Regions from separate parts of the Pseudarthrobacter sp. CCNWLW207 genome, predicted to be linked through region 2. Evidence: predicted binding sites of a transcription regulator. Region 2 holds the regulator's gene; the other holds the start of a gene.
What was found. The regulator HrcA, encoded in region 2, represses chaperone genes, less so after heat shock. The targets are predictions, from matches to a motif close to TTNGCACTCGNNNNNNNCGAGTGCNAA.

Region 1: V9L17_RS06760 (FmdB family zinc ribbon protein) is a predicted target of HrcA. The motif match lies at 4,686-4,712, and genes of this name have one in related genera.

Annotation. Positions count from the first base shown of each region.
Region 1 covers NZ_JBBCBS010000003.1:223,592-235,878, forward strand. The annotation lists gene V9L17_RS06750 (AAA family ATPase) at 1-3,314, shown strand, start outside; gene V9L17_RS06755 (RcpC/CpaB family pilus assembly protein) at 3,425-4,051, opposite strand; gene V9L17_RS06760 (FmdB family zinc ribbon protein) at 4,363-4,623, opposite strand; gene V9L17_RS06765 (5-formyltetrahydrofolate cyclo-ligase) at 4,797-5,414, opposite strand; gene galU (UTP--glucose-1-phosphate uridylyltransferase GalU) at 5,501-6,406, shown strand; gene V9L17_RS06775 (GNAT family N-acetyltransferase) at 6,413-7,033, shown strand; gene V9L17_RS06780 (hypothetical protein) at 7,132-8,067, shown strand; tRNA gene V9L17_RS06785 (tRNA-Ala) at 8,193-8,265, shown strand; gene V9L17_RS06790 (ABC-F family ATP-binding cassette domain-containing protein) at 8,331-9,911, shown strand; gene zapE (AFG1/ZapE family ATPase) at 9,908-10,459, opposite strand; gene corA (magnesium/cobalt transporter CorA) at 10,459-11,454, opposite strand; gene V9L17_RS06805 (DUF1761 domain-containing protein) at 11,495-11,920, opposite strand; gene V9L17_RS06810 (Lrp/AsnC family transcriptional regulator) at 11,931-12,287, opposite strand, start outside.
Region 2 covers NZ_JBBCBS010000004.1:251,169-260,675, reverse strand. The annotation lists gene V9L17_RS09055 (PhoH family protein) at 1-972, opposite strand, end outside; gene V9L17_RS09050 (GerMN domain-containing protein) at 1,363-2,283, shown strand; gene V9L17_RS09045 (16S rRNA (uracil(1498)-N(3))-methyltransferase) at 2,292-3,074, opposite strand; gene dnaJ (molecular chaperone DnaJ) at 3,077-4,204, opposite strand; gene hrcA (heat-inducible transcriptional repressor HrcA) at 4,286-5,299, opposite strand; gene V9L17_RS09030 (DUF3097 domain-containing protein) at 5,487-6,332, shown strand; gene V9L17_RS09025 (DUF4870 domain-containing protein) at 6,432-6,851, shown strand; gene hemW (radical SAM family heme chaperone HemW) at 6,926-8,155, opposite strand; gene lepA (translation elongation factor 4) at 8,192-9,507, opposite strand, start outside.

The DNA of each region.
Region 1 (12,287 bases), on a different contig from region 2:
CCCGTGCGGGCGACTCCCTGGTGGTCAGCAGCCCGCCCGGAACGGGCCAGACGCAGACCGCCATCAACACCATCGGCACTCTGGTGGATGCTGGCAAGACCGTGCTGGTGGTCGGGGACCGCCGTGCCAGCCTCAACGAAGTGTCCGCCCAGCTGGAGACCCTCGGGCTTGAGTCCATCATGTTCCAGCTTTCCGGTACCGCTACTCCGCAGCAGCTCAAGGCGCAGCTCGTCCGGGCCATTGTCCGGAATGAGAAGTCCCTCGAGCCCCAGCTTGGCAACCTGCATAAAACCCTCACCGAACACCGCCACGCCCTGACGGACCATGTGGCGTCCCTGCACAACGTGCGGCAGCGCTGGGGGTGCTCGCCCTACCAGGCCATGCAGTCACTGGCTGAGTTAACCTCCATCCAGCCGGCCCCGGCCACCACGGTCCGGCTCAAGCGGAGCGTCCTGGACAACATCCGGGACCGTGACGAACTCGCCGGCCGGCTCCGCCGTGCCGCTGAGCTGGGCAGTTTCAGCCGCGCGTCCACCACCAGCCCCTGGCACGGGGCAAGGCTGCTCACCCGCAAGGAAACCGAAGAGGCCCAGCAGTTGGCCCGCTCCGTGGAGGAAAACCTGCCGGTCCTGCGCGAGAGGATGAACGCCGTTGCAGAGCACGCCGAAATCCGCCTTGGCCTTTCATTTGCCGAATGGGGTGAGCAGCTTGAGCTCCTCATGGCGGTGCGCGAAAGCCTGGACAAGTTCACGCCGGACATTTTCGACCGCCCTGTCCATGACCTGATTTCGGCGACCGCGTCCTCGGCGTGGCGGCGTGAGCGGAACATCGACATGGCGTCCATGCAGCGTTCCCGCTTGCGCCGCGTGGCGAAGGAGTACGTCCGTCCCGGCGTGCACATCGCGGACCTTCACAGCTCCCTGATCCTCGTGCAGGAACAGCGGGCACTGTGGTCCGGCTATGCCACAACCCAGCGCCACCCCGCCGTGCCGTCCGGCCTTGCCGAAATGAACATGATGTACCGGTCGCTGGACCGTGAGCTCACTGAGCTGGGGGAGGCCCTGCGCCATACGGAGGCGGGCGGCTCCCTGGCAACCACGCCATATCCGGAACTCATGGAACGCCTTGAGCGGCTGGTCGCCGACACCGAGACGCTGAAAACCCTGCCCGAGCGCACGCTGCTGGTAGAGAACATGCGCGAACACGGCTTGGGGGAACTCCTTAACGACCTCGCCGAGCGGGAGGTCCCGGCCGGGTCCGTGGCAGCGGAGCTTGAACTCGCTTGGTGGCAGTCCGCCCTGGAAGCCATGATCAGCGGCGACGACTACCTCGCCATGTCCGACGGCGACGCCCTCCGGCAGTTGGAGGCCGAATACAGGCTCGCCGACAACGCGCATGTCGCCAGCGGTGCCGCCCGCCTTCGCTGGGACCTGTCCGAGCGGTGGCGTGCCGCCATCGCCGAACATCCGCGCCAGGCTGCCCTGCTTCGGAGCCTGCTGAAGGACGGCCGGGTCACACTGTCCGCGCTGACCGCCCAAGCGCCCGCGCTGGTGCCCATGCTGGTGCCTGTCTGGTCCGTGAGCCCGTACCTGATGACCGGGCTTCTACCGGCCGAGCAACGCTTTGACGCCGTGGTTGTCCTGGACGCTGAAGCCACATCCCTCCAGGCAGTTCTGCCTTCCATCGCACGGGCCAAGCAGGTCATTGCCTTCGGTGATTCCCGGATTGCCAGCCCGCGTACATTCACTGTGGGAGTGGAAAGACTCGCAGCCGGCGAAACGGCACACCAACGGGTGGAGAGCGCCTTCTCCGCGCTGTCGGCCGTCCTGCCCGTCTGGCGGCTGAACTTTGTGTACCGGGCCGTCGACGAAGACCTGGTCCTCCAGCTCAGCAAGAACTTCTACGACGGCGGCCTCCGCCGACTCCCCGAAGGCCAGTCCGCCACGGGTCTGGACAGGGCGCTGCTGGTCGAGTACCTGCCGGACGGCACCGGGCTGCCCAGCGCCGACCACGAGGGTGTTGAATCCGTCGTGGCAGAGGTCAACCGCGTTGTACACCTGGTGTTTGAACACGCACGGCTCCGCCCGCGCACGTCACTGGCCGTTGTGACGGCCAGCCTCCGACATGCGGCCAGGATTGGCGAGTCCATCAGGCTGCAGCTGCCCAACCATCCCGGCCTCGCCGGGTTCTTCGGAGCAGGCCCCGAGTCCTTCCGTGTTGTTGATCTTGAGCGCGCGCAGGGCCTGGTCCGGGACCATGTGATCTTTTCGCCTGGCTTCGGACGCACGCCGCACGGCCGGGCCCTGCACAACTTCGGTCCTTTGTCCGCAGAGGGCGGCCGCGAAAAGTTCGCCCTCGCCATGACGCGCGCCCGCAGGTCCCTGCACGTACTGACCTGCTTCCGGCCCGAGGACCTGGACCACACCAGGCTGACCCACGGCGCGGTCGACCTCTACGAGCTGCTGGACCGCGAGATCGCCGGCAACACCAACCTTGGCACGCCTGCGTCCCGGGCAGCGGCCAGCGAGCAGGCGCTCGGCGCTGATCCGCTGGTAGCGGACCTCGGAGACCGCCTGCGTGCCCGCGGCGCCCGTGTCTGGCACCAGTACGACGGCGTCATTGACGTCGTAGCCGCGGCGGACCCGCTCAGTACTATGGGCCAGGACGACCCCGAGACCCCTTGGCCGGTGGCCATCGAATCCGACGGCACCGAGCAGTACCGGACCATGAGCGTCCGCGAGCGGAGCAGGCTCCGGCCCCAGCTGCTTGAGCGCCTCGGGTGGCGGTACATGCCGCTGTGGACCATTGAGGTCTTCACAGACCCGTCGGCCTGTGCTGACCGCATTGCCGGATATTTGGGCCTGGAGAAAGTGGTCCTGCCTGGCCGGGTCACTGCCTCAGCTAATTTCTTCGATGACGACGTCGACCCGCTTTCACTTGAGGCCTATGGGAATGTTGGCCTCGAGCCTGCCCGTCGCGTCCGGGCCGACCACCGGCAGCAGGTGCAGCCTGGCGCGCCGGAGAACCATCAGCACCGGGCCGCACGCCCGGATAAGGAGGAGGCGGTCATTATGACCCCAACACACGGCACCGCCGGTCCGGCCGGCGAGGGCACCGCGCAGGAAAACGCAGGCCAGGACAACACGGCGCACGAGGGCAAAGCATCCACTCCGGCCTCGGCGCAGGTTGCCACAGGCACCGAGGGCATCCTTCCCAACAAGGCCGCTGAAGACGATCCCCGCCGCTGGGGCGACGGTTCGGAGGACGACCACGACGCCTGGCTGAAGGAGCAGAAGCCGCCGCACTGGGGCTGACGGCCACGCGTCCATTAGGTCACCGCGAGACCTTTGCCTGAGGGGCGCCGCCCGACCGAGACAGCTTGGCAGCCGAGGGACATAGGCCCCCGGACAACAGGCGGGCCGGCTCAACCTGGTGGCTGCGTCACCAGGACGAAAAACAGCTTGCCCTGCGTGGAGGCACCCGCCAGGCGGGCTGCCTGCTCAGGGCGGGCCGCCACCACGATCAGGCCGTCTGTCTCGGCGGTACCGAGCCATTCCCCGGTCTTGCCGCCCTGGCCCGAGGTCCAGAGCACCGGGACTGCCGTCGCCAGAACCTCCGGGGGAGCCTGCTGGTCGTAACCGTTGGTGCCCGTGAGCACCACGTTGACCAGCTGGCCCGGTGACACGAGCTGGATGGATGACGGGTCCGCCATCCGCAGCGGAACGGCAGCGGACCCTGGGGGAGTTCCCGTGAGCAGGCCGGGTCCCAGCAGTTGGGCGTCAGTGAGGAGCTGCCCTTTGCGGAGCGGGGCAGCCAACTGCTTTCCCTCTGCCTCGGCACTGCCCCGGATGAATCCCGCAGCCAACATCCCCGGCGGCACTTTTACCTCGGCCACGTCCGAGGGCGCCAGCGAGGAACCGGCCGGAAGATCCCTGGCTGCTGCGAGTGCTGTCGTCGAATCGGCAGGGGCCGGAGTCAGCTGATGGACGGCAACGGCGGCCGCAACGCACAGCAGGAACGCTATGGCCAGGCGACGGTTCCTGGCCAGCAAAGGGCCAAGCCGTCGGCCGGGCGGACGGCCGGCCGGCTGGGGACGGGTCCTGCGGGGTTGGCGTCCGGGCGCATTGGATTCCCTGCTGCGGCGGGTTCTTTGATAGGGGTGTAACAGTGGGACAGGCATAGGCCCACGCTAGTTCCGGGCGACTGGTCCAGGGCAGGCCGGTTGAAGGCTATGTGGACAACCTGAAGCCGGGATTGCTGAGGGGCCCAGGAAAGGCGTCGGAAACAGGGGAGGCCAAATTAGCCTGGAAACCCGCCCAGCACGGAACCATTACTGCAGGGGCCAATGAGCGGGGTTGGTCGTTAGCTTGCAGCAGCAGCGGTGGCCGGGGCAGGTGCCGGAGCAGCTGGCGCAGCAGGGGCGGGCGATACAGCGCTTCCCTTGCTGTCCCGTGAGTCCGTGCGGTAGAAACCGGAGCCTTTGAAGACCACGCCTACGCTGTTGAACTTCTTGCGCAAGGTCCCCTGGCATTCGGGGCAGGACGTCAGTGTGCTGTCCGTGAACGACTGGACAATGTCGAAGGCATGGCTGCAATCCTTGCAGGCGTACGCATACGTTGGCACTGGTGCTCCTCCTCTTGGGCAAACGAGAGGTCCCGTGCTGCCAGGACGATCTTTGCCGTCCATTAGCAGTCGCAGGGCCTGAGTGCCAATTCTATCATCCCTGCCGCGAAGGCCAACCGCGAAGGCCAACCGCGAATGCCAACTGCGAAAGCCAACCGCCGAGCCGGTGTTGCTCAAGCCGCGCGGAGCGGAACGACACCGGAGGGAGTGAGGGCCGCCGGGACCTTCCTGTCAAAGTCCTCCGCGGGGATGCTGCCCTGTGGCAGTACTTCCTGGTCATAGACGATTGCCGCTGAAGGCAGGCCAGGCCGCAGGCCGTCCAGGGAGTTGAGGAAAACGTCGTAGTAGCCGCCGCCTTGTCCGATCCGGTTGCCGTCGCGGTCCACGGCGGTGGCGGGCATAAACAGCGCCGACACCCCTGCCATCACCTCGATTCCGTGGCGTGTCCCTGCCGGCTCGAGTATGGGGGCATACCTGCTTCGGACCAGTTCACCGCCCGGTGCCCAGAAAACCCAACTGAGCCTGCGCCCCGGTTCGCAGATTGGCAACAGAACCTTATGCCCTCGGCCGTGAAGTGCGTCGATGAGCGGGACGGTCGGCGGCTCGAAGTGGACCCCCAGGTAGACACAAAACGTGGATGGCATTCCGTCTGAGCACTGTTCAGCCCAGTGGAGGCCGTGGTGCGCAATTCCGGCACCAGCTGCCTCGCGGGTGGCGAGGTCCATGGCGGCACGTGCGGCCCTGTGCCGCGCGCGGATCTGTTCCTTGTACGAGCTGTTGCCGGCGGTCATGAATGGCTCAACTTCCCGTTGTCCGGGGCCGGGCTTCACCGGGCCAATGATTACTGTCTGAATGTTCCCTCCGCTAGATTAGTCCAGTGACTACCACCAACCAGACAGTACGTAAGGCCGTAATTCCTGCAGCGGGACTCGGCACCAGGTTCTTGCCTGCCACGAAGGCCATGCCGAAGGAAATGCTCCCGGTAGTCGACAAACCTGCCATCCAATATGTCGTCGAGGAAGCCGTCAAAGTGGGGCTTCACGACATCCTCATGATCACCGGACGCAACAAGCGGGCCCTCGAAGACCACTTTGACCGGGTTCCGGCGCTGGAAGCTACTTTGGCGGACAAGGGCGACACCGCCAAACTCTCCTCGATCCAGGCCGCCAGCAACCTCGGCGACATCCATTACGTCCGCCAGGGCGACCCCAATGGGCTTGGCCACGCGGTGCTACGTGCAAAGCAGCACGTGGGCAACGAACCGTTCGCCGTCCTGCTGGGCGATGACCTGATCGACGCCCGGGACGAACTGCTGAGCACCATGATCGAAGTCCAGGCGAAAACCGGCGGGTCAGTCGTCGCCCTGATCGAGGTGGAACCGTCACAGATCAGCGCCTATGGCTGCGCTGACATCCAGGACATCGACGGTGAGAGCTACGTGCGGATCAACGAGCTCGTGGAGAAGCCGAGCATGGAGGAAGCGCCGTCCAACCTCGCCGTCATCGGGCGCTACGTCCTGCACCCCGCTGTTTTTGACGTTCTGGAACGCACCGGACCGGGTCGTGGCGGCGAGATTCAGCTCACGGACGCCCTGCAGGAACTGGCCGCCGGCGACAATGAAGGCCATGGGGTCTACGGCGTGATCTTCCGTGGCCGCCGTTACGACACCGGCGACAAACTTAGTTACCTCAAGGCCTGTGTCCAGCTGGCAATCGACAGCGACGACCTCGGGCCCGGTCTACGCGAATGGCTGCCCGGCTTCACCGCCGGTCTTTCCAAGTAACGCACCGTGCGCGCCGGCCCCATCTGGCCCGTCACACTGGAGTGCGGGGACCTGGTACTGCGCCCTATCCGGTACCGGGACAAAAAGGAGTGGACCGAGGTTCGGGGGCGGAACAGCGAATGGCTTGCTCCCTGGGAGGCGTCCAACCCGGCTCCTGGCGGCGGCCTGCCCGACTACCGGCAGATGGTGCGGTCCCTCAAGATCCAGGCGGCGCAGTCCACCGCGCTGCCGTTCCTCATCACAGAGCGGCGTCCCCAGCAAGCTGCTCCCGCCATCGTTGGCCAGTTGACAGTGTCATCCATTGTGTGGGGTTCGGCCATGATGGCAACGCTGGGGTATTGGGTGGACCAGGCGCGGGCCGGACACGGCATTGCTCCAACGGCCGTAGCTATGGCTACGGATCATTGCTTCCAGGTTCTGGGGCTGCACCGCATGGAGATCAACATCCGTCCGGAAAACGGCCCCAGCCTGCGCGTCGTTGAAAAGCTCGGCTTCCGCGACGAAGGCTACCGGCCGCGCTTCCTGCATATTAATGGGGAGTGGGCAGACCACCGGACTTTCGCCCTGACCTCGGAAGAAGTCCCGGATGGGCTGCTTCCCCGCTGGCTGGCGTCCCGCCCCTCCTAGGTCCCGCGCCGTCATAAATCCATTGATTTGCCACGTTGCCGGCGACACACCGTGGCTAATGCCGCAGGGCTTGGCGTAATGCTCATACGGTTTTGATTGTGGACTTCCCCCTTAGCAGCTCAGTGATCCTTGTGGTCGCCGTTGTGCTCTGGATTGTCTGGGTTGCCCCGTATGTTCTCCGGAACCGCCGGCACCAGTTTCAAGCCGCAGGCGAGATGACGGCGGACGCACCAGCTACTGAATCATCGGACCCGAGAGCCGGGACGGTCATGAACATCACCGCCCAGCAGGAGAAAGCCATGGACATCAGGAAGAGCCCCGTAGCCGCATTGGACGCCGCCGCGGAGCCCGGGGCCAGGGCAGGGACCGGTGGATTCCGCATCCGCTACGGCCGTACGGCCATTGCGCTGCTGGCACTCATTGCCCTCCTGACCGCAGTCATTGCCGGTGTGCTTCTGCCGTTCGGGCTGGGCACGCCCCTGTTGCCGGTTCTTGCCTTCCTGGCCGCCTTTGGATCGTTGGCATTGCTGCGTGGACTTGCTGTCCGTGACCGCAGGAAAAAGGTCAGTGCCGCGTTCAGGTCCGCGATGAGTGCACCGGCCCGCCGTGAAGGTCAACCGGAGCAGACCCCGGCACCTCAGCCCGGGCCCCAGCCGGAAAGCCAGCTGTTCGACGCCGAAGCCCACCGGCCAAAACCCAAGCCCCTGACGGCCGCTGAACTGCGCCAGGCTGCCCTCGCCGTTGCCCTCGAAGCCGGCGACACCAGCGCCAGCACGGCCAAGGATTCAGTACCTGCCGGAGAAACGTGGGAACCGGTTGATGTCCCCAAACCGGTTTACGTCGACGCGGCAAAAGCCGAGCGGCCCGCACCCGAGCCCCTGGACCTGCCCGAGTCGCCCAAGGCCATAGGCAAGCCCTCCCTGAAGCAGGGCGCTCCGGCCGCGCCGGCGGTCGCGCCTGCCGCGAAGCCGCTGACAAAAGCACAGAGCGCACTGAGCAACCTCGACGACGTCCTGCAGCGCCGGCGCGCCTGACATCCTGCTGCCCGCCGGACTCACAGGCCAAGGAGTCTTTTCGGCTCCCGGTTGGTAAAGTGACCGGAAAATTTGTAGCCTAGGGTCACCGGCCCCGCGGCTCCCAACGGAGAGCGGGCGGTTCCGGGGCTATAGCTCAGTTGGTAGAGCGCTTCGTTCGCATCGAAGAGGTCAGGGGTTCGAATCCCCTTAGCTCCACAAACTTGGCTGTCTGATACGGACGGTTTCCTGCGCACGAACCTTCCCTGGATTGGACAGAGTCAATGAGTTTGATCCGGCTGAACGACGTCAGCGTCGGCTTCGAAAAAACACCGGTGCTCCGTGAAGCATTCTTCCGGCTTGAACCGGGAGACCGGGTGGGCCTCATCGGCCGGAACGGGTCAGGCAAGTCCACCATCCTCAGGCTCATCCTCGGGCAGGTGGCACCGGACGCTGGCACCATCAGCCTGGATCCGGGTGTCAGCACCGCCTACTTTTCACAGTTCTCGGAACTGGACGGCGAGGCGAGCATCCTTGAGGTCCTGGATGGCCTGTTCAACCACATCAAGGACATTGAAACTGAACTGGCGGCCATCGACGCCGAGATCGCCGCAGGGCCGGGGGATGCTCAACTGGACATCCTTATCCACCGCCAATCGGAGCTCTTCGAGGACATGGACCGGCTGGACGGCTGGGACTACCAGCGGAGCATCGACAAAGTGCTCACCACCCTGGGATTCAACGACGCCCATCGTGTCTGCTCCATCGATGAACTGTCCGGTGGCTGGCGGAACCGCGCCGCGTTGGCCAAGATCCTGCTTGAGGCCCCTGATGTGCTTCTGCTGGACGAGCCCACCAACTACCTGGACGTGGCCGGCGTCGAATGGCTGGAGGGCTGGTTCCGGACCTTAAAGGGTGCGGCGATCATCGTCTCCCACGACCGGACATTCCTGGACTCCGTTGTCACCCGCATCGTGGAGGTGGAAAACTTCCACCTGCATGAGTACCCGGGCAACTTCGCTGAGTACGTCGTAGCCAAGCAGTTCCGGCTCAAGAGCCTGGAAAGCCAGTTTCTGCACGAGTCCGAGTTGCTGGCGTTCGAAGCCGAGGGCATCTCGGACCGCAGGGAGGCTGCCAAAGCGGCCAGTAAGGGGCTGGCCAACCAGCTGGCCAGGATCAAGAAGTCGCGGACGCCCCGGCCCGTGGATCAGATCATCACGGAGATCTACGGCGGCCTCTACGTCAAGGACGTGCTGTGCAGGGTGGATTCGCTCGGCAAATCCTATGACGGCCGGACACTTTTCCAAGACCTAAGCTTCGAGATTGGCCGCGGGCACCGGATCGCGGTCATCGGCGCCAACGGCAGCGGAAAGTCCACCCTCCTGCGGGCACTCACGGGCGAGGAGCCTGCCGATTCCGGTTCGGTCTCGTGGGCCAAGGGAGCGGGCATGGTCTCGTACAACCAGGTGCTTGAAGAGCTTAACGACGACGACACGGTCACCCACGCGGTCAACGCGATGCCCGACAGCCTGGCGCTGACTGCGACGAAAAAATCCGTCCACCGGTTTCTGGCGATGTTCCAGTTTTCCGATGCCGACCTCAAGCAACGGATCGGCAACCTCTCTGGTGGCCAGCGTGCCCGCGTGGCAATGGCCCAGTGCCTGCTCTCCGGGGCCTCAGTCCTGCTTCTGGATGAGCCTACCAACCACCTGGATCTCTCCAGCACCCAAGTCATGGAACGCGCCTTGCTGCATTTCCCCGGCGCCGTGGTGGTAGTCAGCCACGACCGGTTCTTCACTGAAAAGGTAGCCAATCGCCGTCTTGTATTCGGCGACGGTGCGGAAATCGGCGTTCACGCCGCCTAGCTTCCGGAGATACCTTCCGGAACCGCCTCGGCGGCCGATTCCACCCGCATTAGGACCGCCAGGTGTCGGGCAATCCTGGCCATCGCTTCCGGCACGTCTGAAGTGCCAGGAATGTGGGCGCCCCGCCAAGCGACGGTCGCGCGGTCCCAGTCGAGGGGGCTGCGCCCGATCAGGAACAGCGTCCGGCCCCGCTCCCGGAGGGCCTCCACGGCTTTGGCGAAGCGGATCCAGCCCAGGGCCATGTCTGCCGAGACCGCCTCGGGGTCCGGAACGCCGTCGATGACCCACGTGCTGTGCTGGTCCGCCAACGCCCGGTAGTCGGCCAGGGCCGCAGCGCCCCCGCAGAGCTCGGCAAATCCCACCCACAGCAGGTCCGGCTCAGCGTTTTTGGCCGTGAGCGGCGCGGTGGCTGGCGTCAGGATACGCTGCTGGGCGGCCGACGGCGGGAACAACCCGTAGGTGCCCAGCTGGTGATCTGTGCCGGGAGTGATGATCCGGCCATGGACCAGCGCCGCCGCAGCAGCGCCATCGTTCCCTGGGCCCGGCATCAGAGCCAGCCCTTCTTCTTGAAGATGCCGTACATCAGGCCTGCCGTCCCGGCCATCAAGGCAATGGCCATGGGGTAGCCCAGAGCCCAGTGGAGTTCGGGCATGTGGTCAAAGTTCATGCCATAGATGCCGGCCACGAACGAAGGCGCAAAGAAGATCGCCGCCCATGACGAGATCTTCTTGACCTGTTCGTTCTGCTCGGCGCTGGCCTCGTTCTGGCGGTTGGCGGTCAGTGTCCCGTCCAGCGTCAGCGCGTTCTGGAGGAGGTCGCGGAAAGAGTCGGCACGGGAAATGACCCGCTCTACGTGGTCCTCCACGTCACGGAGGCTGTGCTGCAGTTCCGTTTCCACCCCGTACTTCTCGAACCCGCGCTTGAGCTGCTGCATCATGCCTGGGAGTGGGTGGATCGCGCGCTGGAACTGGATGACCTCCCGGGCGAGTTCGTAAATCCGGCGTGAGACCGTGCTGTCACCGCTGAACAGCTGGTCTTCGATTTCGTCGATGTCGTTCTCGAGCCCGGCCACCACGGGGGCATAGTCATCCACTACCTTGTCCAGCAGAGCGTAAAGGACAGCCTCCGGGCCGTGCCGGAGGAGCTCGGGCCGCGACTCCAGCCGGCGCCTCACCGTGGCCACCCCTGCCATCTCGGCATGGCGAACGGTGACGACAAAGTTCCGGCCAGTAAAGATGTGGAGCTCGCCGAATTCCACAGTTTCGGTGGCATCGAGGTAGCGGGCCGGCCGGAGCACGGTGAAGAGGTTGTCCTCGTACCGCTCAAGCTTGGGGCGCTGGTGCGCGGAAATCGCATCCTCGACCGCCAGGGCATGGAGGCCGAACTCGCTGGCCACGGCGGCCATCTCCGCTTGGGTCGGCCGGTACAGCCCGATCCAGGCCATGCCCCCGTGGTGGGCGAGCGTTTCGAATGTCTGTTCCATGGACTCTGGCTCAGCGCTGCGGACACCGTCCACATAGACGGCGTTGTCGATAATCGTCAACGGTGGAAGGGTCCTTTCGGTGAGGCGGCGCGACGGCGGTTCAGGACATGGCTCCGATGATCGCACCAGCAACGGTCATCGCCAGGAGGTCGTGGCCGGAGTCGATGAGGGTGACCGCGGCTGGCCGTCCGGCGAAGCCGTTATGGATGACATGTCCACCCGCGCGGAAAACCAAGGCCAGGACCAGGGCGAAGAACCCTCCGGCCATGGCATTGTCCAGGTCAAGTTTGCTGATCAGGACAGCAAGCAGAATGGCTGTCAGGGCTGCCGCGACGATCATCGGGATCCAGATCCGGGCGCCGCCGCTGATGTTCTTGAGGTCCTCCTCCGTCTTGCCGATCGCGGCCATCCACCTGTTGCCCAGCACGGCCGGCAGGTACCAGACGAAGCCGATAACCATGCTTGCAATGAAGGCGACCAGCACGGCCAGCCAATTGATCTGCGAGATATATGAGAGCCAATCCATGCTCGAAAGCCTAGTCGCTTGGCTGCCCGTGGGCGGCCCTGGGGGGCCGGGCCGGCCGTGTTGCCTGGGTTTGCCCGCCCTGTGCCAGCCTGCTGATCAGCGGTTCGGTCCGGTACGGGATGTGCGTATGGAGCGCCAGGACGGTTTCAGTCCGGATAACGCCCTTGATTCTGAGGATTTGGCGGAGCGCGGCCTGCAGGTTGTGGGTGTCCGTGGCCACCACACGGCACCAGACATCGCCCCGCCCGGAAATTTCGTGGACTTCCAGGACTTGGGGGAGGAGCCGCAATGCCGACACAACGCCGTCGAGCTCCCGGTGCGTGACTTCAATCGTCACGAAGGCGACGACGTCGTACCCCACCGCCTC
Region 2 (9,507 bases):
GACGTCCGTCGCGTCCAGGACGGAGAAATTGATGTCCTCGATACCGCGCAGGATCTCCTCCACGATCCGCAATCCGGAACGCGTCCCAAACGGCAGGTCCACCTGGGTGACGTCCCCGGTCACCACCATTTTGGAACCAAAGCCGAGCCTGGTCAGGAACATCTTCATCTGTTCGGGTGTGGTGTTCTGCGCTTCGTCAAGGATGATGAAGGCATCGTTGAGCGTACGTCCGCGCATATAGGCCAAGGGCGCCACTTCGATGGTGCCGGCGGCCATCAGCCGCGGGATGGACTCCGGGTCCATCATGTCGTGCAGCGCGTCGTAGAGGGGACGGAGGTAGGGGTCGATTTTGTCGCTGAGCGTGCCGGGCAGGAAACCAAGCCGCTCCCCCGCTTCGACGGCCGGCCGGGTGAGGATAATGCGGCTGACTTCCTTCTGCTGAAGCGCCTGGACGGCCTTCGCCATGGCGAGGTAAGTCTTGCCGGTTCCGGCAGGACCGATGCCGAAAATCACCGTGTTGGCGTCGATCGCGTCTACGTAGTTTTTCTGGTTCAGCGTTTTGGGCCGGATGGTCCTGCCCCGGCTGGAAAGAATGTCATGGGTCAGGACATCGACCGGGTTTTGCAGGGACTGGCTCCGCAGCAGCGCCACCAGTTGCTGCAGCACTGCGGGGCTGATCACCGTGCCACGGGCTACCAGGCCCCGGACCTCCTGTAGCAGCCGCATGATCCTGGGGACATCGGCCGCCGGGCCGCTGATGGACAGTTCGTTGCCCCGCACATGGAAATTGACGGCGGGAAACTGATCTTCGATGAAACGCAACGCCTCATCGTGGCTACCGAGCGACTGGACCATCTGATCGGAGTTATCAAAGACAACCACCTCCGTCCGGATGCCGGGAAGGGTGTGGGGAAATTCTCCTGCGGTGCGCTCAGTGTTCAGCCGGCGCTTTCCGTTAGCTGATTCAGTCATGGTGCTGGCCCGCAGGCCTATGGTCCCCTCCAGTTCAAGTACGTAATCCCGCAGACCGCCGTGGCGTGTGGTCCCGCCCGTCGGAGGTCTCCGGATTCATACCATCTTACGCCAGCGCGCCGCTGTCAGCGGCTGGGGGCAGCCTTCCGCCAGTGCCGGAACGGCCCATGTGGGCGGGAAGTTGCCGTCATTAGGTATCAACTTCATATCGGCCTCATATCGTTCCCGTTGCAGTTGTACCGGGCAGCCGTCTTGCGCCACCGAGGCGACTTTCCTTATGCAATGCTGGAAATTCAAGGCCGTCCGGGGACCGGCTGCATCATCGCTGCCAGGAAGGATAGTGCCATCACCGTGCCGGGACCAGAAACGCCCCTTGCCTTGGGTACTGCCCTGGGGCGCATCCGCTCCACCGCCCTGCTGAGCCTCCTGCCTGCCGTCCTGATCCTCACGGGCTGCATCGCGGAGCCAGGGCCGGAGCCCACTGTGGTGCAGAATTCAAGCCAGGGCACCGAAAACACCTCGCCAGGGGTGCCGGCCACCAGCGCACCGCTCGAGACCACACAGTCGTCGAACAAGGCACCCGTCTATTGGATCGGCCGCAGCAACAGCAACGTTTTCCTGTACCGCGAGTTCAGGGACGTGCCCGAACAGGAAAACCCGGTTACAAGGGCACTGCGGGCCATGATGTCTGATAAACCGCTGGACCCGGACTTCTTTACCCCATGGCAGAACCCCAAGAAACTGGCCACGTCCATCTCGGGCAAAAACGTCATCACAGTGGACGTCTCGGAAGATGCCTTCAACAGCAACCTCGACGCCGACATGGCCGGCCGCGCCATCCAGCAGCTCGTCTATACGGCCACGGCAGCCGGGGCGAGTTCCGGGCTCATTGACTCCGGCCAGCAGATCCAGGTGATGATCCTGGTCGACGGCCACACGGACTATCTTGCTTTTGACCACGTGCGCCTCGGCACGCTCATGTCCCGGAGCCCGGGCATGGTGGCGCCGGTCTGGATTATCGATCCGCAGGAGAACGTAGAAGTCGCCGACGGCAGCGTGAAGATTACTGGCCGCAACACCCTGGCCGGTGGCAAGCTCCGCTGGCGGATCCTGCGCGAGGAAGACAACGGCGACAAGACGCCGTACCTGACCGGGGAAACCACGGCCGCGACCGAGGCCGCCCAGTCCGGAGTTTTTACCTTGGCCTTAACCCTCACGCCGGGCAACTATGAGCTTCGCGTCGCGCAGGCGGACACCTCAGGAAACGACCAGGAGCTGAACGTTGATACGCGCAGCTTCAGCGTGCGCTAGCTCGACTGTCAGAGCCCAGGTGCGGACCAGCGGCCCAACACATCGCTGGCCAGGACGACTGCAGCGGGGCCGGCGGTGGACGACCTGAGGACGTGGTGCCCCAGAAGCGCCGTTACGGCACCGGCACTGCACAGCCTGGTCACTTCACGCGGACTGATCCCGCCTTCCGGTCCCACAATGAGCAGGATTTCGCGGGTTTCGCTGCCGTTCGCAGCCGCCTGCCAATTCTCCAAAACGGACCGTAACGGCCGGACAGCGTCCTCGTGCAGGACGATTGCGAGATCGGCCACGCCGGCAGCCGCTGCCAGTCCGGGGGTTTCGACGGCGGCGCGCACCTCAGGAATCCAGGCCCGCCGGGCCTGCTTGGCCGCCGCCGTCGCCACCGACTGCCACTTGGCATGTGCCTTGGCTGCCCGTTCGCCCTTCCACCTCACGATGGACCGTTCGGACTGCCACGGGATGACCGCGTCAATCCCCAGTTCGGTGGCAGTTTCAACTGCTAGCTCGTCTCGGTCGCCCTTGGCCAGCGCCTGCACCAGGACAAGCCGGATGGCGGGCTTTTCTTCGACCGTCAGCGCCGAACACTCCACTGTCAGCTCCGACGGCGACGCCGCCACGACCGTGCCGGTCAACCGCTTGCCGGCCCCGTCTGCGATGTCCACGGACTCGCCGGGGGCAAGCCGCTTGACCGCTACCGCATGCCGCGCCTCAGCCCCTTCCAGGACAAAGTGGCCCCCTGGGACCATGTGGTCCAGCGTCCCGGGAGCGCTAAAAAAAACCGGATTGCTCACCCCTACAGGTTACCGAGCCGGTCCCGCAGCTTGGCAAAGACGCCGCCGCTGGCCGCGAGTTTGCCCTCAGTGAACTGCTCGCCGCGCAGTTTGGCCAGTTGCCGCAACAGGTCTTCCTGCGCCGAATCCAGTTTGGCCGGGGTCTCCACCTGAAGGTGTACCTTGAGGTCGCCGCGGCCATATCCGCGAAGGTGTGTCACGCCCAGGCCGCGCAGGGTGATGATCTCCCCTGACTGGGTTCCCGACTTGACGTCGATTTCCTGCAGCCCGTCGAAGGTTTCCAGGGAAAGTTCGGTTCCCAGCGCGGCAGCGGTCATGGGGATGTTGAGCGTTGCATGGAGGTCGTCGCCGTCACGTACGTACGTGGCGTCGTTGTTGACCCGGATCTCAACGTACAGGTCACCGGCCGGGCCGCCGGCCGGGCCTGCCTCGCCCTGGCCCGACAGCTGGATGCGGGTTCCGGTGGCTACGCCTGCAGGGACCTTGATGGTCATTGACCGCCGGCTACGGATCCGCCCCTGCCCGCTGCATTCGTTGCAGGGGTCCTTGATCACGGTGCCGAAGCCTTCGCAGCTGCCGCAGGGGGCGGCCGTCATGACCTGGCCAAGGATGGAGCGGACCGCTCTCTGGACCTGGCCGCTGCCGCCGCAAATGTCGCAGCGTTCCGGGTGGCTTCCCTCCCGGCAGCAGGAGCCGTTGCACGTGGGGCAAACGACTGCGGTGTCCACCTCAAGCTTCTTATTGACCCCGAACACGGCGTCGCGGAGTTCAATCCGGACACTGATGAGGGCGTCCTGGCCGCGCCGGACCCGTGATGCCGGACCCTGCGATCCGCCAGCGCCGAAGAAGGTATCGAAGATGTCCTGGAAGGCGAAGCCCTGTCCGGCGTAACCGCCGCCGCCGAAGCCGTTGTCGGTACCGTTTTCGTTGCCGGTGGTGTCGTAGACCCTGCGTTTCTGCGGGTCGGAGAGTACCTCGTAGGCGTGGGTCACGGCCTTGAAGCGGTCCGAGGCATCCTCACCGGGGTTGACGTCCGGGTGGAGCGTGCGGGCCAGCTTGCGGTAGGCCTTCTTGATCTCTTCCCCGGTGGCTTCCGGCGAGACTCCAAGGACGTCGTAGTGGCTGCTCAAAGTTCGTATCTCTTCCTGTTTGTACTGCTGCAGTCGGACTGCTTGTACTGCTCTTGTTGCCTGGGGCCCGGCCAGTTGCTGTCAGGGGCCCAGAATCCTCGAAAGGTAGCGGGCCACGGCCCTGACTGCTGCCATGGTGGTGGGGTAGTCCATGCGGGTAGGACCGAGCACCCCGATCTTGGCTGTGCTGTCCGGGCCGTACGCCGTGGCGACCACCGACGCTTCGGTGAGCCCGTCGTACGGGTTTTCGCGGCCGATGCTGACCGTCACGCCGCGCGGATCCTGTGCCATCTCGCTCAACAGGCGCAGCATGACCACTTGTTCCTCAAGCGCTTCCAGCACCGGGCCGATACTCAGGGGAAAGTCGACGTTGGACCGTGCGAGGTTGGCGGTGCCGGCCATGACCATGCGGTCTTCGCGGCTGCTGTGGGCAAGGACCTCCAGACCGTGCGCCAGGGCCTGCGCAGCCTGCCGCTGTCCTGGGCCCAGGCCGGAAACAACTGCCGGCAGCGACTGGGTCAACTGGCTCAGCGGCGTCCCTGCGAGCGAACCGAGGAACCGCCCCCGAATACCTGCCAGGGCGTCGTCACCAAGGTCCTGCCCGACGTCGACCACTTTCTGCTCCACCTTGCCGGTGTTGGCGATCAGGACAACAAGGACCTGGCGGGGAGCCAGCAACACGAACTCGATGTGCCGGATCGTGGCGCGGCTCAGGTGCGGGTACTGGACCACTGCCACCTGGTTGGTCAACTGCGACAGCAGCCGGACAGTGCGCTCCAGGACGTCGTCGAGATCGTCCGGGCCCTCCAGGAGGGTCTGGATGGCACGGCGTTCTGCCGGTGACAGCGGCTTCATGGCCGAAATCTGGTCGACAAACAGCCGGTAGCCCTTGTCTGTGGGGATGCGTCCGGCGCTGGTGTGCGGGGCGGTGATGAGGCCGTCGTCCTCAAGGGCTGCCATGTCGTTGCGGATCGTGGCGCTGGAGACGCCCAAATGGTGGCGTTCGACCAGCGCCTTCGAGCCCACAGGTTCGCGGGAGTGCACGTAGTCCTCAACGATGGCACGCAGTACTTCAAGTTTGCGCGGCTCGCTCACACTCCACCTCCATCCATGGTCACAGGCCGCCGGTTTCCCCGGCGCGTGCACCGGCCGCCGTCTTGGCGCGGCTTAGCACTCGACATGCCTAAGTGCTAACAGTCTAATATGACTCACCCCGTTGTTAGCATTGGTACCGCTCCGGGCGAAATTCCGGGCCAGGATCTAGGCAAGGCGGAACACATCCATGCAGTACCAGAACTGGGGTCCCCGGGAGATCGCCGTCCCCGTGAGGAATCAGCTCCCTGAAGTCCCGGTAGAGCGCGGGATGGTCCTGGAAGAGGTCCAGTCCGGCTGGGTGGGCGCCGTCACGCGGGTCGAGAAGTCAGGCGGAATGCATGTGGTGGCCCTTGAGGACCGGCGGGGCAAATCAAGGTCCTTCCGGCTCGGATTCGGTTTCCTCTTGGAGGGACAGCCGATCCGACTGATGCCCCCGGCGCCGCGGCAAGCCACCGCCCCGGCCGGGCGGACGGCCTCGGGCTCGGTCCGGGTAGCCGGTCAGCGCGCCCAGGTGGCCAAGGCCAGCAGGATCTGGGTGGAAGGAAAGCACGACGCCGAACTGGTGGAAAAAGTCTGGGGAGACGACCTCCGGGTGGAGGGCATCGTCGTCGAGCCTTTGCATGGAATCGATGACCTCGCTGCGGCCGTGGCAGACTTCGCACCGGGGCCGGGCCGCCGGCTTGGAGTGCTCGTTGACCACCTGGTTCCCGATTCCAAGGAATCGCGGATTGCGGATGCCGTGATGGCATCCCCGGGCGCTGCCGGCAATGTCCTGATTGTGGGGCATCCGTACGTTGACGTATGGCAAGCCATCCGGCCTTCCGTGCTGGGAATTGAAAGGTGGCCGGTGGTCCCACGTGGCCAGGACTGGAAGACCGGCATCCTCGCGGCGTTCGGTTGGCCGCATTCCACGAAGGAAGATATCGGCCTGGGCTGGCAGAAACTCCTGGGGGCGGTCCGCAGCTACGCAGACCTTGAAGCCTCGCTGCTGGGCAGGGTTGAAGAGGTCATCGACTTCCTCACCGTTCCCTAGCAGTATTCTTGGTACTGCAGTTGCCAGTGCGCTTGAGCCCGGCACACTGTAACTTTGAATGTTCTACCCCCGCACCATTGCTTTTCGAAGGAAGACACCGTGGCAGAAAACGCACACGAACACAGGGACAACCAGAGCGGCCAGGGCCGCTCCGAGTACCATGGCGTTCCAGCAAATGCGCTGCCGCTAACGGCCAGCGAAGACCGGCAGTGGGCAACCCTGGCGCATTTCGGCGGCATCCTCGGGTGCGTGCCGTCGCTGCTGATCTACCTCATCTTCCGGGAACGTGGGCCGTTTACCGCCCAGGAATCCAAGGAGGCGCTGAACTTCAGCCTGCCGCCCACCATCGCGGCCGTTGTGGCCAACCTTCTGGTGTTCATCCCTGTGGTCGGCAACATTTTCGCCGTGATTGCCACCCTCATCTGGATCGCATTGACTTGCTACTCGGTTGCCGCCGGCATCCACGTGAACCGGGGCCAGCCGCACCGCTACCAGTACAACCTGCGGTGGATCAAATAAGGGTCAGCTTCCGCTGGCTCCGCTAAGCGGCGTCAGGAGGTCCCGAGCCGGGCTTGCAGGAAACGACTCCCGCGTCAGTCCGGCAGGATCCTGCGGACCACGGCGTCAGCCAGCAGACGGCCCTTCAGCGTCAGGACGAGGCTTCCCTGAAAGGCGGAGGCAGGGTCCACCAGCCCGTCGGCGATGAGTCCAGCCACTTCTTTCCGGCCTGACTCCCCCAGCGAACTGATGCCCACACCTGAGACGAGCCGTGCCTCAAGCATGATCCGCTCCATGTCCCGGGTGCCGTCGTCGAGCGTTTCCCGCCCTGCTGCCGGCGAGAGCCCTTGAGCCAACCGGCCGGCGTAGGCGGTGGGGTGCTTGACGTTCCACCAGCGCACGCCGCCCACGTGCGAGTGGGCTCCGGGACCGATGCCCCACCAGTCGTCGCCGCGCCAATAGGCCAGGTTGTGCCGGCACGCCTGCTCCGGCGTCCGTGACCAGTTGCTGACTTCATACCAGCTCAGACCCGCTTCGCGAATCAGCTGGTCCGCGAGTTCATACTTGTCCGCGTGGTCGTCGTCGTCGATTCCGGGGACTTCACCGCGGCGGATCTGGGCTGCCAGCTTGGTACCGTCCTCCACGATCAGCGCGTAGGCGCTGATGTGATCAGGCTGGTACGACAGGGCCGTCTCAAGGGAGTACCGCCAGTCGTCCAGTGACTCTCCCGGTGTGCCGTAGATCAGGTCCAGGCTCACAGCCAGTCCGGCGTCCCGCGCCCATTGCACCACTTGCGGCACGCGGCTGGGGGTATGGGTACGGTCCAGGACCTTCAGCACATGGGGCACGGCGGACTGCATTCCGAAGGAAACCCTGGTAAATCCGGCATCCTTGAGGACGGCAAGGGATTCCGGGGTGACGGAGTCCGGGTTGGCCTCGGTAGTGACCTCAGCGCCGGGCTCCAGGCCCCACTCGCCAATGGCAGCGCCGAGAATTCGGGCCAGGTCCCCGGCCGGAAGCAGCGTTGGCGTCCCGCCGCCGAAGAACACGGTGCTCAGCGGCCGGTCCGGAATTCCGGAGTTCCGCAGCACTGCTGCTGCGAAGTCCACCTCTGAGACGGCCGTGGCGGCGTAGGCATCCTGCGACGCGCCGCCTCCCAGCTCCGTGGCCGTGTAGGTGTTGAAGTCGCAGTATCCGCAGCGGACCGCACAGAACGGAATGTGCACGTACAGCCCGAACGCCCGGTCCGCCGAACCTTCCGCTGCCTGGGCGGGCAGCAGACCGTCCGACGGCGCGGGGTCGCCGAGGGGAAGAACGCTAGGCACGGGTGCGGCCTCCGGTGGTTCCGGCCACGGTCATCACTACTTCTTGGCCTTGTCCTTGGACTCGTCGGTGGTCAGCGCGGCAATGAAGGCTTCCTGCGGGACCTCTACGCGGCCCACCATCTTCATGCGCTTCTTGCCTTCCTTCTGCTTTTCCAGCAGTTTGCGCTTTCGGGAAATGTCACCGCCGTAGCACTTGGCAAGAACGTCCTTGCGGATGGCCCGGATGCTCTCCCTGGCGATGATCCTGGAACCGATGGCAGCCTGGATGGGCACCTCGAACTGCTGGCGGGGAATCAGTTCGCGCAGCTTGGTAGTCATCATTACACCGTAGGCATAGGCCTTGTCGCGGTGCGTGATGGCCGAGAACGCATCCACCTGCTCGCCTTGGAGCATGATGTCCACCTTCACGAGGTCGGCCACCTGCTCGCCGTCCGCTTTCCAGTCCAGTGAGCCATAGCCGCGGGTCTTGGACTTGAGGATGTCGAAGAAGTCGAAGACGATCTCGGCCAGTGGCAGGCGGTACCGGATTTCCACACGGTCCTCGGACAGGTAGTCCATGCCGCCCATCACGCCGCGGCGGCTCTGGCACAACTCCATGATGGCGCCCACGAACTCGTTCGGAGCCAGGATGGTAGCGGACACCATCGGCTCACGGACTTCGGCGATCTTGCCGGAGGGGTATTCGCTGGGGTTGGTCACATGGACAACCTTCTTGTCCTCCAGCGTCACCTCGTATTCCACGTTGGGGGCTGTGGAGATCAGGTCGAGGTTGTATTCGCGTTCGAGCCGTTCCCTGGTGATTTCCAGGTGGAGCAGCCCAAGGAAGCCCACGCGGAAGCCAAATCCAAGAGCGGCGGACGTTTCTGGCTCATACACCAGTGCGGCGTCGTTGAGCATCAGCTTCTCCAGCGCATCGCGGAGCACCGGGTAGTCCGTGCCATCCAGCGGATACAGGCCGGAGAAGACCATGGGCTTGGCATCCGCATAGCCAGGAAGGGAATCAGAGGCAGGCTTGGCAAGGTTGGTGACGGTGTCGCCAACCTTGGACAGCCGGACGTCCTTAACGCCGGTGATGAGGTAGCCGACTTCGCCAACACCAAGGCCTTTGGAAGGGGTGGGTTCCGGGGAGCTCACGCCGATCTCGAGGAGTTCGTGCGTGGCCCTGGTGGACATCATCTGGATGCGTTCGCGGGGGTGCAGCATGCCGTCGACCACGCGGACGTAGGTGACCACGCCGCGGTAGGTGTCATAGACCGAGTCGAAGATCATGGCGCGGGCGGGGGCGTTGGCGTCGCCCACGGGTGCAGGCAGGTCGCGGACGATTTTGTCCAGCAGCGCTTCGACGCCCATAC